DNA from 2 places in the Arcicella sp. GW458-12-2-14-TSB2 genome. Region 1 is predicted to be linked to the other one. Evidence: riboswitches for the same ligand, from Rfam matches in the RefSeq annotation. Region 1 holds a riboswitch; the other holds the start of a gene.
What was found. A riboswitch is a leader RNA that binds a small molecule or an ion and turns the genes downstream of it on or off. The one in region 1 is predicted to bind cobalamin.
Positions count from the first base shown of each region.

Region 2: linked by a shared signal. The riboswitch ahead of AC07XN_RS08215 (TonB-dependent receptor plug domain-containing protein) and the one ahead of metE (5-methyltetrahydropteroyltriglutamate--homocysteine S-methyltransferase) in region 1 are both predicted to bind cobalamin.

Region 1 covers NZ_JBWKYN010000049.1:13,965-20,082, reverse strand. The annotation lists gene AC07XN_RS09340 (SusC/RagA family TonB-linked outer membrane protein) at 1-1,870, opposite strand, end outside; cobalamin riboswitch at 2,265-2,482, shown strand; gene metE (5-methyltetrahydropteroyltriglutamate--homocysteine S-methyltransferase) at 2,688-5,018, shown strand; gene AC07XN_RS09330 (DEAD/DEAH box helicase) at 5,353-6,118, opposite strand, start outside.
Region 2 covers NZ_JBWKYN010000041.1:16,381-22,498, reverse strand. The annotation lists gene AC07XN_RS08225 (DUF6580 family putative transport protein) at 1-477, opposite strand, end outside; gene AC07XN_RS08220 (YncE family protein) at 539-1,642, opposite strand; gene AC07XN_RS08215 (TonB-dependent receptor plug domain-containing protein) at 1,764-3,713, opposite strand; cobalamin riboswitch at 3,824-4,140, opposite strand; gene AC07XN_RS08210 (response regulator) at 4,248-4,634, opposite strand; gene AC07XN_RS08205 (PAS domain-containing sensor histidine kinase) at 4,621-6,118, opposite strand, start outside.

The DNA of each region.
Region 1 (6,118 bases):
TCCAACCTGCCGAGAAAGAAGGGAAAACACCATATTTATTGTTTGCTCCAAATTTTGAAGAACCATCTACCCTTAAAGTAGCAGTTAATAAATATTTGTCTTTAAACTGATAGTTTACTCTTGAGAAAAACGACTGTAATTCATCGTTAGTCGCATAACCTGTTGGCTTGTTGTTTGCCAACGTAAGGTCTTGTCCTAATCCTGGATTATAGATAGGCTCGATGTCTGAAATAGGGAATTTGTTAATACTATAAGAACGTCCGCGGAACATGAATTTTTGATACGAATGTCCTACTAAAGCTGAGAAGCTATGGTCTTTAATAGCCTTTGTATAAGTCAAATAGTTTTCAATCAAACGGTTGGTATTAGTAATATTGATTGTCTCTAAACGACCATCTTGCAAAGGCACTGCACTTGCCAATGATTGTAAATCACGAGATGAGCTTGAATTATCAATCCCAAAGTTCAATTTATATACTAAGCCATCAATGATTTTGATAGAAGGAGAGATATTTCCGATGATACGCGTAATAGAAGTAACGTCTTTCTCTAACTTCAAAGTAGTCAATGGGTTTACACCATTTACATAAGAATAAGGTTGTCCTTTATCATCGTAAGCAGGATAAGTAGGATTGGTAGAAATAGCTGTACCAATAATCCCTGAGATTGGAGGACGTTCGTTATTAGTATTAGTAGCGTTTAAGTTTACATCAATGCTGATACGGTCGTCTAATAATTTTTGTGTTACATTAATACGGCCCGTATAACGATCTAGTTGATTGTTTTTCAAAATACCTTCTTGATTCTGAAGCCCAAATGAAGCATAATAAGTAAGTTTATCAGCACCACCACCTAATGAGATGTTATGGTTTTTAGTAAGTGCTGTTCTTGAAATTTCTTTTTGCCAATCAGTTGATGCTTTCAAATCTTCTAACACACCACCTACTGCAGGAACTTGTTTACGGTATTCATCTGCCGAGAAAACAGGTAAAGCCCTCGCCATCGTAGAAAAACCATAACTAGTAGAATAATTGAAAGAAGAAAAACCAGCTTTCCCTTTTTTAGTACTAATCAAGATTACCCCATTTGCACCTCTTGAACCATAAATAGCTGTTGCCGAAGCATCTTTTAAAACATCTATTGATTCAATATCCTGAGGGTTCAAAAAGTTAAGAGGGTTGGTTGCTCCGCCACTACTTGAGTTATCCAAAGCCAAACCATCTACCACAAAAAGTGGCGTACTTCCTGTTCTTACACCACCTGGCCCACGAACACTGATATTTTGTACTCCTCCGGGTTCGCCACTGGCAGAGGTAACATTTACACCCGACACTTTACCTTGTAACAGTTGTTCAGGCGAGTTAATAATTCCTTGGTTGAATTCTGCACTTTTCAGTGACTTCACCGACCCTGTAATATCTTTTTTCGTTGAACTTCCGTAACCAATTACGACTACCTGTGCTAAGTCTGATGCAGTCGATACCAACGCTACCTCAATTGTACTTTTCCCTGCAATAGCTACTTCTTGTTTTTCATAACCAACAAATGTGAATACTAACGTTGCATTTTCGTCAGCGGTGATACTGAAGTTACCATTGGCATCTGCATTCACTCCACGTTTACTATCTTTTACCAGAATATTACATCCTGCCAAAGGCTCTTTGGTTTTAGCATCAATTACTCTACCTTTTACTGTAATCTCTTTGAGCGTTTTGTTTAGTAGTGTTTTTTCATAAGTATACGATTTATTGATTGTGAAAAGGGAAGCATTGTTGGCAAAAGCTGGACTAGCAGAAATGCCAACTGTCGCCCCAACTAAGACGCCAAGAATCAACGTCGATTGGGTCTTAAAAAAAGGTTTTGTGTTCATTTTAGTTCTGTTGTAAATGGAATTTTCATATTTAATCACAATATAATTAAATTGTAATTAAAAAGGAAAAAGTAAGGATTTGCTTTTTAATTGAGGGTGCAAGTTATTCACGTAAGATTTCTGGAAAGTAAAGGCATTGTTATCAAAACATGATTTTTTCGTAATAATGGCTTAATATCTATCCTCGATGATAGATATTTTAATGGAGTGATAAACTTATAATCAAGGAAGAAAATTTAAAAAGATATTTTGTTTAAATTTTACAATTTTATTATATATTTTATCTATTAAACATACATATACTTATCAAAATATCTAAATATTTAAATATACAAGGATAATATGTCTATTATATATTTATCATTAATACCTTTGCTCGGTAACTCAGTAAACACCCGTCAATCAGGAGGTTGGTTTTAAGGGAAAGTCAATAACCTTTCACCATAAATTAAAAAGGAATCGTGTGAGAATCACGAACAGACGTGCTACTGTAAGTAACGGTTTCGAACAGAAACGATTTTTCTTCCGTTTAGCCCATTGTTCTTTTCAAAGAATGAGAAGGGTGAAGAAAATGTTACAAGTCAGGAGACTTGCCTACCTTCTCAATGACTATTCCCTCACGAAATAGGGCTTAGTTCACGCATTGATTTTTATAATATACTTGTCGAATATTACTCTGCTTCAGCAATGAATCAGCGTGTGCTTATGCTTTACGCATGACGGTGTGGTGTTTTCAGTTCCATTCGGCGTGTTTTAGAATACGCCAAAATGCTTTATCAACACTTGATAAAGCACGAACCTTAAAACAACAATTACTATGTTTACACACAATTTGGGTTACCCTCGTATCGGTAGCAAAAGAGAATTAAAACGTGCTTGCGAGCAATTTTGGGCAGGAAAATCTACCAAAGACGAATTGCTTAGGATTGGCCGCCAAATCAAAAGACAAAACTGGCAACTTCAACAAGAGGCAGGAATAGCATTGATTCCTTCTAATGATTTCTCTTTATACGACCACATCCTTGATACTGCTTTGTTGGTCGGGGCTATTCCTGAGCGTTACCATGCTTTGGTTGACGGACAAACCAACCGTGAATTAGATATTTATTTTGCGATGGCAAGAGGCGTACAGCGTGACGGTCTTGATATTAAAGCCATGGAAATGACTAAATGGTTTGATACAAACTACCATTATATCGTTCCAGAATTCACTAAAAATCAACACTTTAAGAGATATTCTGATAAAATCATCATCGATTTTGAAGATGCCAAGCAAATGGGGTTTGTCACAAAACCCGTATTGATTGGCCCTGTATCTTTCTTGCTATTAGGAAAAGAAAAAGAAGCTGGCTTTGATAGAATAGATTTATTAGAAAAACTATTACCTGTTTATATTGATATTTTACAAGAATTGGCAATACGCGGAGCAAATTGGATACAACTAGATGAGCCTTGCTTGATGTTAGATTTGACAGAAAATGAACAAATAGCATTCCAACAAGCCTATCAAAAAATCAAAAAGGGCGTTCCGAATTTAAATATATTGGTAGCAACCTATTTCGAATGTACTGGTGAAAATATTTATGTAGCTACTACTTTAGATATTGATGCCCTACACCTTGATTTAGTTCGTTGTCCTTCGCAGTTAGACGATATTTTTGAGCAAACAGATTTTGCCCAAACAGAAAAAATCCTTTCACTTGGTGTCGTAGATGGTCGTAATATTTGGAAGAACGATTATGCTAAATCATTGACATTGATTCAAAAAGCAATTGATACATTAGGACAAGAAAGAGTAATGATTGCACCTTCTTGCTCTTTACTACACAGTCCTTGCGATTTGGATTTAGAGCAAAATGAAGAAGTACTTACTCCAGAAATCAAAAATTGGATGGCTTTTGCCAAGCAAAAATTGAATGAAGTAAATGTATTAAGAAAGCTTTCTGAGCCAGCATCTGCCCCTTTCTTTGCACAACATTTCGCTGAAAATCAAAAGGCTATTCAAGGCAGAAAAGATTCAGCCTTGATTCATAAACCACAGGTAAAGGCAAGAGTAGCAGCTTTAATGGAGCAAGACGCTCATAGACCAAGTCCTTTTGCGGTTCGTCAGGCTTTGCAGTTAGAAACGTTAAAATTGCCACTTTTCCCAACCACTACGATTGGTTCATTTCCGCAAACAGATGATGTACGTGTATTGAGAGCTAATCTTAAAAAAGGTGTTATTTCTCAAGAAGAATATGATGCACAAATTGCGGTAGCAATTGAAAAGTCTATCCGTTGGCAAGAAGAAATTGGTTTAGATGTGTTGGTTCATGGTGAGTTTGAACGCAATGACATGGTGGAGTATTTTGGCGAACAATTATCAGGATATGTGTTCTCGCAAAATGGCTGGGTACAAAGTTATGGCAGTCGCTGTGTAAAACCGCCTATTATTTATGGTGATGTAGAACGCCCAGTTGCTATGACAGTCCGTTGGTCAGAATTCGCACAATCTAAGACAGACAAGTTAATGAAGGGCATGCTTACTGGACCAATTACTATTTTGCAATGGTCTTTTGTAAGAGACGATCAAGCACGAAAAACCACAGCTTTCCAAATAGCCATGGCCATTCGTGATGAAGTATTAGACTTAGAAAAAGCGGGTATTAAAGTTATCCAAATTGATGAGCCTGCTATTCGTGAAGGATTGCCATTGCGTCGTGCCGATTGGGAATACTACCTTCAATGGGCGGTAGAAGCATTTCGTTTGAGTGCCTCGGGTGTAAAAGACGAAACACAGATTCATACGCACATGTGTTATTCTGAGTTTAATGACATCATCAAACACATAGCTGATATGGATGCCGATGTGATTACAATCGAGACTTCTCGTTCACAAATGGAGCTATTGGATGCTTTTGTTGATTTTAAATATCCAAATGAAATCGGGCCAGGGGTGTATGATATTCACTCGCCAAGAGTACCAGAAACAGAGGAAATGCTTGTGTTGTTAGAAAAAGCCTTGGTGAATATTCCTGCTAGAAATTTATGGGTAAATCCAGATTGTGGCTTGAAAACTCGCCGTTGGGCAGAAACAGAATTAGCCTTAAAAAATATGATTAAAGCTACTGAGCTTTTAAGAGAAAAAGTAAAAGAGGGTGTTTGTTAAAACCGTAGGGCGAGATTTCATCTCGCCTTATTGTTTTTTTATGCTAAAAGAACTTCTATTCTTTGCTTGCTTGATTCAATGGGATCAAGCTTCTCAATTGGGAAGTGCTTTTTCTCATAATCTAATGCCAAAACCGATATTGCCTCTAAAATATCTAAGGCTTTATTTCTTGTCACTTCATCTTCAATAAGGTCAGCATCGACTAACGCATCAATTAAGGTAGATGCCCTCTCAAAATCGGCTTGATTACTATTTCATCAATATTAATAGCTAATTCCTTCATTTTTTATCTATTTAAATGTGAGAAACAAAGCGGAATACTATTCCACTCCTACTATTTTCCATTTACTAATGCTAACAAATCTGTTTTCGTCAAAGACTTCAACATAGCAGTATCCGTTTTAATTAAATCATTGACCAAATCATTTTTAGAAGCTTGTAACAGCATAATTTTTTCTTCGATAGTATTCGGACAAATTAGTCTGACAGCCACTACGTTTTTCTTTTGTCCAATCCTATAACAACGGTCTATTGCCTGATTTTCAACGGCTGGATTCCACCAAGGATCAACTAAATAGACATAATCAGCCTCTGTTAAATTCAGCCCTGTTCCTCCTGCTTTCAAGCTAATCAGGAATACTCTTACCCCTTCGTTCTCCTGAAATTCATTTACTTTATCAGCACGATTTTTAGTCTCACCCGTTAAGTATTCAAAAGAGATTCCTCGCTTAATTAACTCCTTTCTGATTAATTCAAGCATGCTTACAAATTGCGAGAAGACTAATATTTTATGTTCAGGAGATTTATTCTCTATTTCTTCCAACAAGGCTTCTATTTTAGCAGATTCATTCCCATAAAACTCATCTTCACTTAATAAAGCAGGTGAATCGCAAATTTGGCGGAGTTTCGTCAAGCCTGTTAAAATATGCATACTCTCTTTAGGAATATCACCCTCTATCTGGTTATTCAAAAAATCTCTAAACTCCTTTTCATACGCATCGTATACCTTTCTTTGCTGTACACCCATTTCGCAATAAACCACTACTTCTGTTTTCTCTGGCAATTCTTGGGCAACTTGTTTTTTAGTCCTTCGTAAAATA
Region 2 (6,118 bases), on a different contig from region 1:
TTGTACAAGGCATTGTTGTAAGCCTGCCCAATCCCGCGTTAATGGTAGGTTTGTTCTCAAGTCTGTACCTCCGCCAATCCAAACGGTTAAATCTGCCAAAACCCAATGTGAAACCGAAGCAATCACCGCTGCTAATACAATATTCTGCACATTGATTTTCTGAAGGATTATTCTGCCGAACAATACAATGATTGCAAAAATGCCGTAAATCCAATACCAACCTTCGTACATGATACCATATTTACCTTGAAAATTTACCTTATTGATTACAATATCGCTTACTAATATTGTAAGAAGAGGAAATGCAAATGCCTTCCATCGACTAGTAAAATATGCTCCACCAAAAAGCCCCATAGCACCTAGTGGTGTATAGTTAGCAACAGGCGTAAGCTGTGCCGAATTGGCAATTCTTAACAAGGCAATGGCTAGAATGAAGCAAAGCAAGGTTAAAAAGCGAGGGTTGATAGTTTGTTTCATACTTGGAAAGTTGTTTCATACATTGGTCAACTTTTTAAAGGTTGACCAATCTGAAGATGAATTATTTTAAAACAAATCCTACAGGATTTATTTCAGCTTTTAAAGAATCAATTAATGTTCCATTTGGTTGGTATCTGAATACATATCCCGCTTGCTTATAAGAAGGGGTAAAACCAGCGTAAATGTTACCCGTAGCAGGGTCAGTCGTTAAACCTGTAAATAGTTTATTGATGAATGGCTTTGCTGTAGAAATACTAGCATCATTAATATTAAAACTATAAGTTTCTCCTTTACTTATATTATTAGCATAGTCGTAATAAGAATAGACAAAGAAAATAACATTTTTATCTTTATTGAAAGTAAAACTGTTAGCCGATTGATCAAGAGTACTCTCTGTAGCAAAAGCAGTACGACTTTCGACTGTTTTAGTACTTAGGTTGAATTTTACAAATTTTTCATCTGCATAGAACCATAATTTACCGTTTGCATCTGTACCAATCAAGCGAGGGTTAGAACCTATTTCTACTGTTTGAGAAACAGCATCTGTTTGAGTATTGATAATAGAAATATTTTTTGTGCCACTGTAAGTAGTTGACGAAACAATCACCTCATTGCCAATAGCAACCATTTTGTCTGCACCTTGTTGAACCGTAATTTTTTTTGTTATTTTATTTTTAGTTAAATCAACTACTAATACAGTACCAGGCTTATAAGAATAATCAGCATTAAAAGTATCCCAACAAGAAATATATGCTTTATTAGTACCCGCCTTTATAACAGCACTAGGGTTTTCAACCATGTTAGAATCTATTTTTGCGATAGCTTTGAAAGTACGAGCATTTACGATTTGGATATAGTCTTTTCCAGCAGTTTGATTATCTACTAAGATTACCCCTGAACCATCAACATCCGCATAGTCAGCTACTCCACCAGCCACTGAATTAAGATTTTCCTTCTGGAAAATATCAAAACTACTAACTTTGGTAGTAGGGTTGATGAATGTGATTGAGCCATTGTTATCTGAGAAATTGCCTCTGTTTACTACAAAAATACCAGTATCATAAGGTTGAGAAGGTTCAGGTTCTGAGGTTGAATTACAAGCATTTAATGACAAGAACAACGTGCTTGCCACTAATGAGCGAATGATAATAGAATTAAATTGCATTGTTTTAATGGATTAAAATTGAAAAAAATATTTTTTTGGACTTCAGCTTTCGGTCGTCGGCTTTCAGTATTAATGCTTTCATCTGAAAGCTGATAGCCGATGACCACAAGCCTATCAGATGCTAAATATTAAAAACTAACCCCAGTGAAAAGCCTCGCCCGGGCATGGCTTTTTTCTTCACACTTGGGTACACAGTGTCTGTCAAGTTATTCATTTGGAAAAGCAAATTAGCTTGTGTTTTCCCTACTTGTATTTTCCCTGAAATAGTAGCATTCAATATAAAATATGGAGGAAAAGGGCGACCAGAATGATCAAAAGTGATATAACGTTCGGAGTTATATAAGCCTTGAAAATTTAATGTCCAGTTTCCTTTACCTACATAGGCAGTCCCCGAAACGGTATGTAGAGGCACATAAATCATTTGCTTGCCGATAATGTCTTCGGTATAAGCAGCATACATTTTTTGTTGAGAAACATGGGTATAAGCATAAGTAGTGGTAATACCCGCTAGCATTCTCCCTTTGAGGTATTTTATATTGCCCGTAACTTCAAATCCTTTTGCTAGTACCTGCTGTAGGTTTTCCACACGATATCCTTTGTCAGGGTTCCAGTAGGTCCAATTATCAACTAAATTATGATAGGCATTTACGCCTAATGAGGTATTAAGTTCTTCGGAAATTACTTGTTTCCAATTAATACCTACTTCTTTGTTGAAACCACTTTCGGGTTGAATATTTGGATTCCCAAGTGTTTTCCAGTATCGCTCATTAAGGGTCGGTAAACGATAACTTCTTGCTACATTACCTGTGACCACTATTTGGCTTTTCTTGGCAGAAAGCAATAGGTACTCAACCCCTAGCGAGGGAGTAAAGGGAGCTTGATAACGATTAGAAAAAGCTTGACGAAGATTAAGTGAAGCCGTTAGCTTGTCGGAGAATTGATTACGGATGAGTGCAAATATATCTTGACGGTTTTCGCTAATGGCACCACTGTCATAGCCATCGACATGGGCAATATAATGCACAAATTCGCCACCTATTTTGATATTAGTATTCCATCGTGAATTTGCCTTTTTATAGCTAATTTCATGTTCGGCACGAGCAATGTAACGATCTGTTTCAGAATGACTAGGTGCTGAAAAATCGCCAGTGCCATAGTCAATAATGTCTTTTACAAATCCCATTTTTACATTCGTATTACCGAATTGATAGGAAGATAGAAACCGCGAAGCTTTGGTTTGGGTAATTTCCCTAAATGCAATTATATCAGGTTGAATACTTAGTTTATTGTCGGTCAACCAAACATTGAAAGCAAACAAGTTTCCGTTCTGTTGTTTCAAATATAAATCTTGGATAAAGCCTTTTTGAGCAGTTTCCGAAGGCACAATCTGATATGTTCTTCCTGCATTATCTGTTCTTTCGGTTCCTGAAAAATGATTATTATACTTACTGCCATAAAGCAAAGTTTTCCCTGAGAACTGTAAACCTTTCTCTGTATGATGGGCAAATCTTAATCCTATTTGTCCATTATAATTATCAAAACTTTCGTATTGACCACCTACTGTAAGATTTACGCCAGGTTTTTTCCATTGTGGAACAGAACCCAATAATATACTCCCACCTACAGCATCAGAACCTACGCAAGAAGCCGCCGAACCGTATTGGATAGCCATTTGGTCGAAGCCTAAGAGTGGCACAGTAGAAAAATCTGTTTGCCCAGCCATAGGGTTATTGATGTTCAGACCGTTCCAAAGTACGGCTGTATGCATGGCAGAAGTGCCTCTGAAAGAAATACTAGTTAACTGACCATTACCATAACTTTTGAAAGTAATGGGCGATTGGTATTGCAGGAAATCTGCTAAGGTTTGGTATTGAAAACGAGCTAAAGTAGTTGAATCTATTTTTTTAACTTTCAAGCCAGCCATAAAATGCTCGTTTGAAAAGCCTGTTACTTTTACTTCATCAATCTGTCTGTTAGAAATTTCTTGGGCATAGCAATGTAAGGATACAAATATCCCGATGAGCGAAAATATAGGCTTACAACGTAACAAATACGTGAAAACAGCAGACATAACCTGAATAGTTAGGTCTTGACCTACGGAAATAAACCGAAAAAATTGACCAAGAAAGTTTAAAAGAAATAATCGAACGCTCAATGATGCTTATCCTCCGTAAGCAAACAATTAAGAATGATTTAATGGCAGGTCTCCTGACTTGTTTCATCATTACCTTGACCTTCCCAATTTATTTAGTGATTTAGTGATTTCGCGATTTAGTGATTAATAAGCCAATTGATTATTAGGATTATTTTTGAATTTCTTCATTCACTCAATCATTCATTCACTTACTCACCATTAAACCAGTGGTTATCGAAGAATGGTAATAATTGTATTGAAACTTACAGTTGCGGGGACAGTTCAGGACTTAAAACCTGATTCCCTATTAAGCCTTAAACTCATATAGAAACGAGCCTAATGCACCATAAACTGTTGCAAAGGTAGTAGAAAATTTATTTGTATGATATAAAAATTAGATTTAAACTGTAAAATGTTTTACTTTATAACTGGTTAAATGGCTGAAATACAGTTGATTGTTTAGTATTTAGCTTATTCCATTAATTTTTTGAGATCCTCCATCTTAATAGGTTTAACCAAATAATTACTAACGATTTCGTAGGCTTCCGCTTTTTTAACATCCTCAGGGTCTATCGAACTTGTTACTATATAAATGGTAGTGATTTTTTCATTAGGAATCTGGATAAACTCATCTAAAAACTGCCAACCGTCCCATATAGGCATATTCAAATCTAATAAAATTAAATCTGGAAGTTTTTCTCCGCCAATGATAATCGCTCTCAAGCTCTCGTATGCCTCTTTCCCGTTGTGAAAAACTAAAAAGCCGTCACAAAAATTTGCAAGTTGCATGATTCTTTTTGTACCAAAAATAAAAATGGGGTCATCATCAATGATGCAAGCAATATTAAATTTTTTCATGTTTAAAATATATACTAAATGTCGTTCCTTTGTTTACTTCACTTATCACGTCTATTTTCCCTCCCATTGCTTCTATTTGGTTCTTTGTAATGAATAAACCAATCCCACGAGCATCTTTATGTGCATGAAAGGTTTTATACATACCAAATAATTTTGCACCATGGCGTTTTAAATCAATGCCCAGTCCGTTATCTTCTACTTTTAAAACCACGTGCCCTTTATCGATAAAGGTCGATAATTTAACATAACTATCTCTCTCCTCTGTGCTGTACTTTATTGAATTTGTTAAAAAATTTAAAATGATACTATCTAAATAAGCAGGAACAGCCAAAACTCGTTCATCTTTACCAATAGTATTTTTAATATTTACATTTGAATCTTTTGCAAAAGCCGAAACATTCTGAATAGCATTTTCTATCGCATTGTACAGATTAACACTTTTCAAATTGTCAATAATAGTGGTATTCATCAAAACTACTTCATTTAAATGAACGATAGTTTCTTTAAGATTTGTAGATGCCGCTTTTAATAAAGTGATGTATTCGTTATCCAATAATGCTGGGTATTCTTCCAATAAGATATCCATCATCATTGAAATATTCCCTGAATGCGACCTCAAATTATGCGAAACTATATGTGCAAAGTTTTTCAACCTTTCGTTTTGGTCTTTTGTAACATCTAAAAGAGCCTGAATTTCTGACTCTGCCTTCTTTTGCTGAGTAATATCTATTATTTGAGAAATAAAATAGAGCGGTTTCCCAACCTGATCTCTTGCTAATGATGCCGCCAGAATAGCATGCACTACATTCCCTTTTTTATGGAAATATCGTTTTTGCATGTGGTAATATTGTCGCTCGCCATTTACTAATTCATTCAGTAAGTGTAAATCTGCTTCAAGGTCTTCTGGATGTGTAATATCCTGAAAGGTTAATGAGAACAGTTCCTCCTCTGTATAACCAACAATATTGCAAAGTGTTTGATTAACCTTCATCCATCGTCCATCAGGCTCTAGTAAGGCCATTCCAATAGCAGCATTTTCAAAGTTTCCTCTAAAAGATTCTTCACTAATCAACAGCTTCTCTAAAGCCTTTTTTCGCTCTGTTACATCATGCATCGCAACAACAGCACCAAATAGTTCATTATTTGGCCCTCTGAGCTGAGCACCAAAAGTAGAAACAATATGTGATGTACCATTGGTAGACGAAATTAATATTTCTTGATTTTCTACTTTATGACCTCTTAAAGTTCTGATGAGGGGTATATCTTCAGTCAGAAGTGGGTTTCCGTCTAAATCATAAAGCCCATAATATTTTGAAAACTCGGATGGATGTACGTCGTCCAAGGGTAATCCATGCCAGCGTTTGGTAGTGCTATTGAACAGCGTAAGCGCACCATTTTGGTCGCAAGCTACAATCCCGACATCAATGCTTTCAAGAATTGTTTCCAATAAAGTATGTTTTTCCAGAAGACTCTGTTCAATTTTC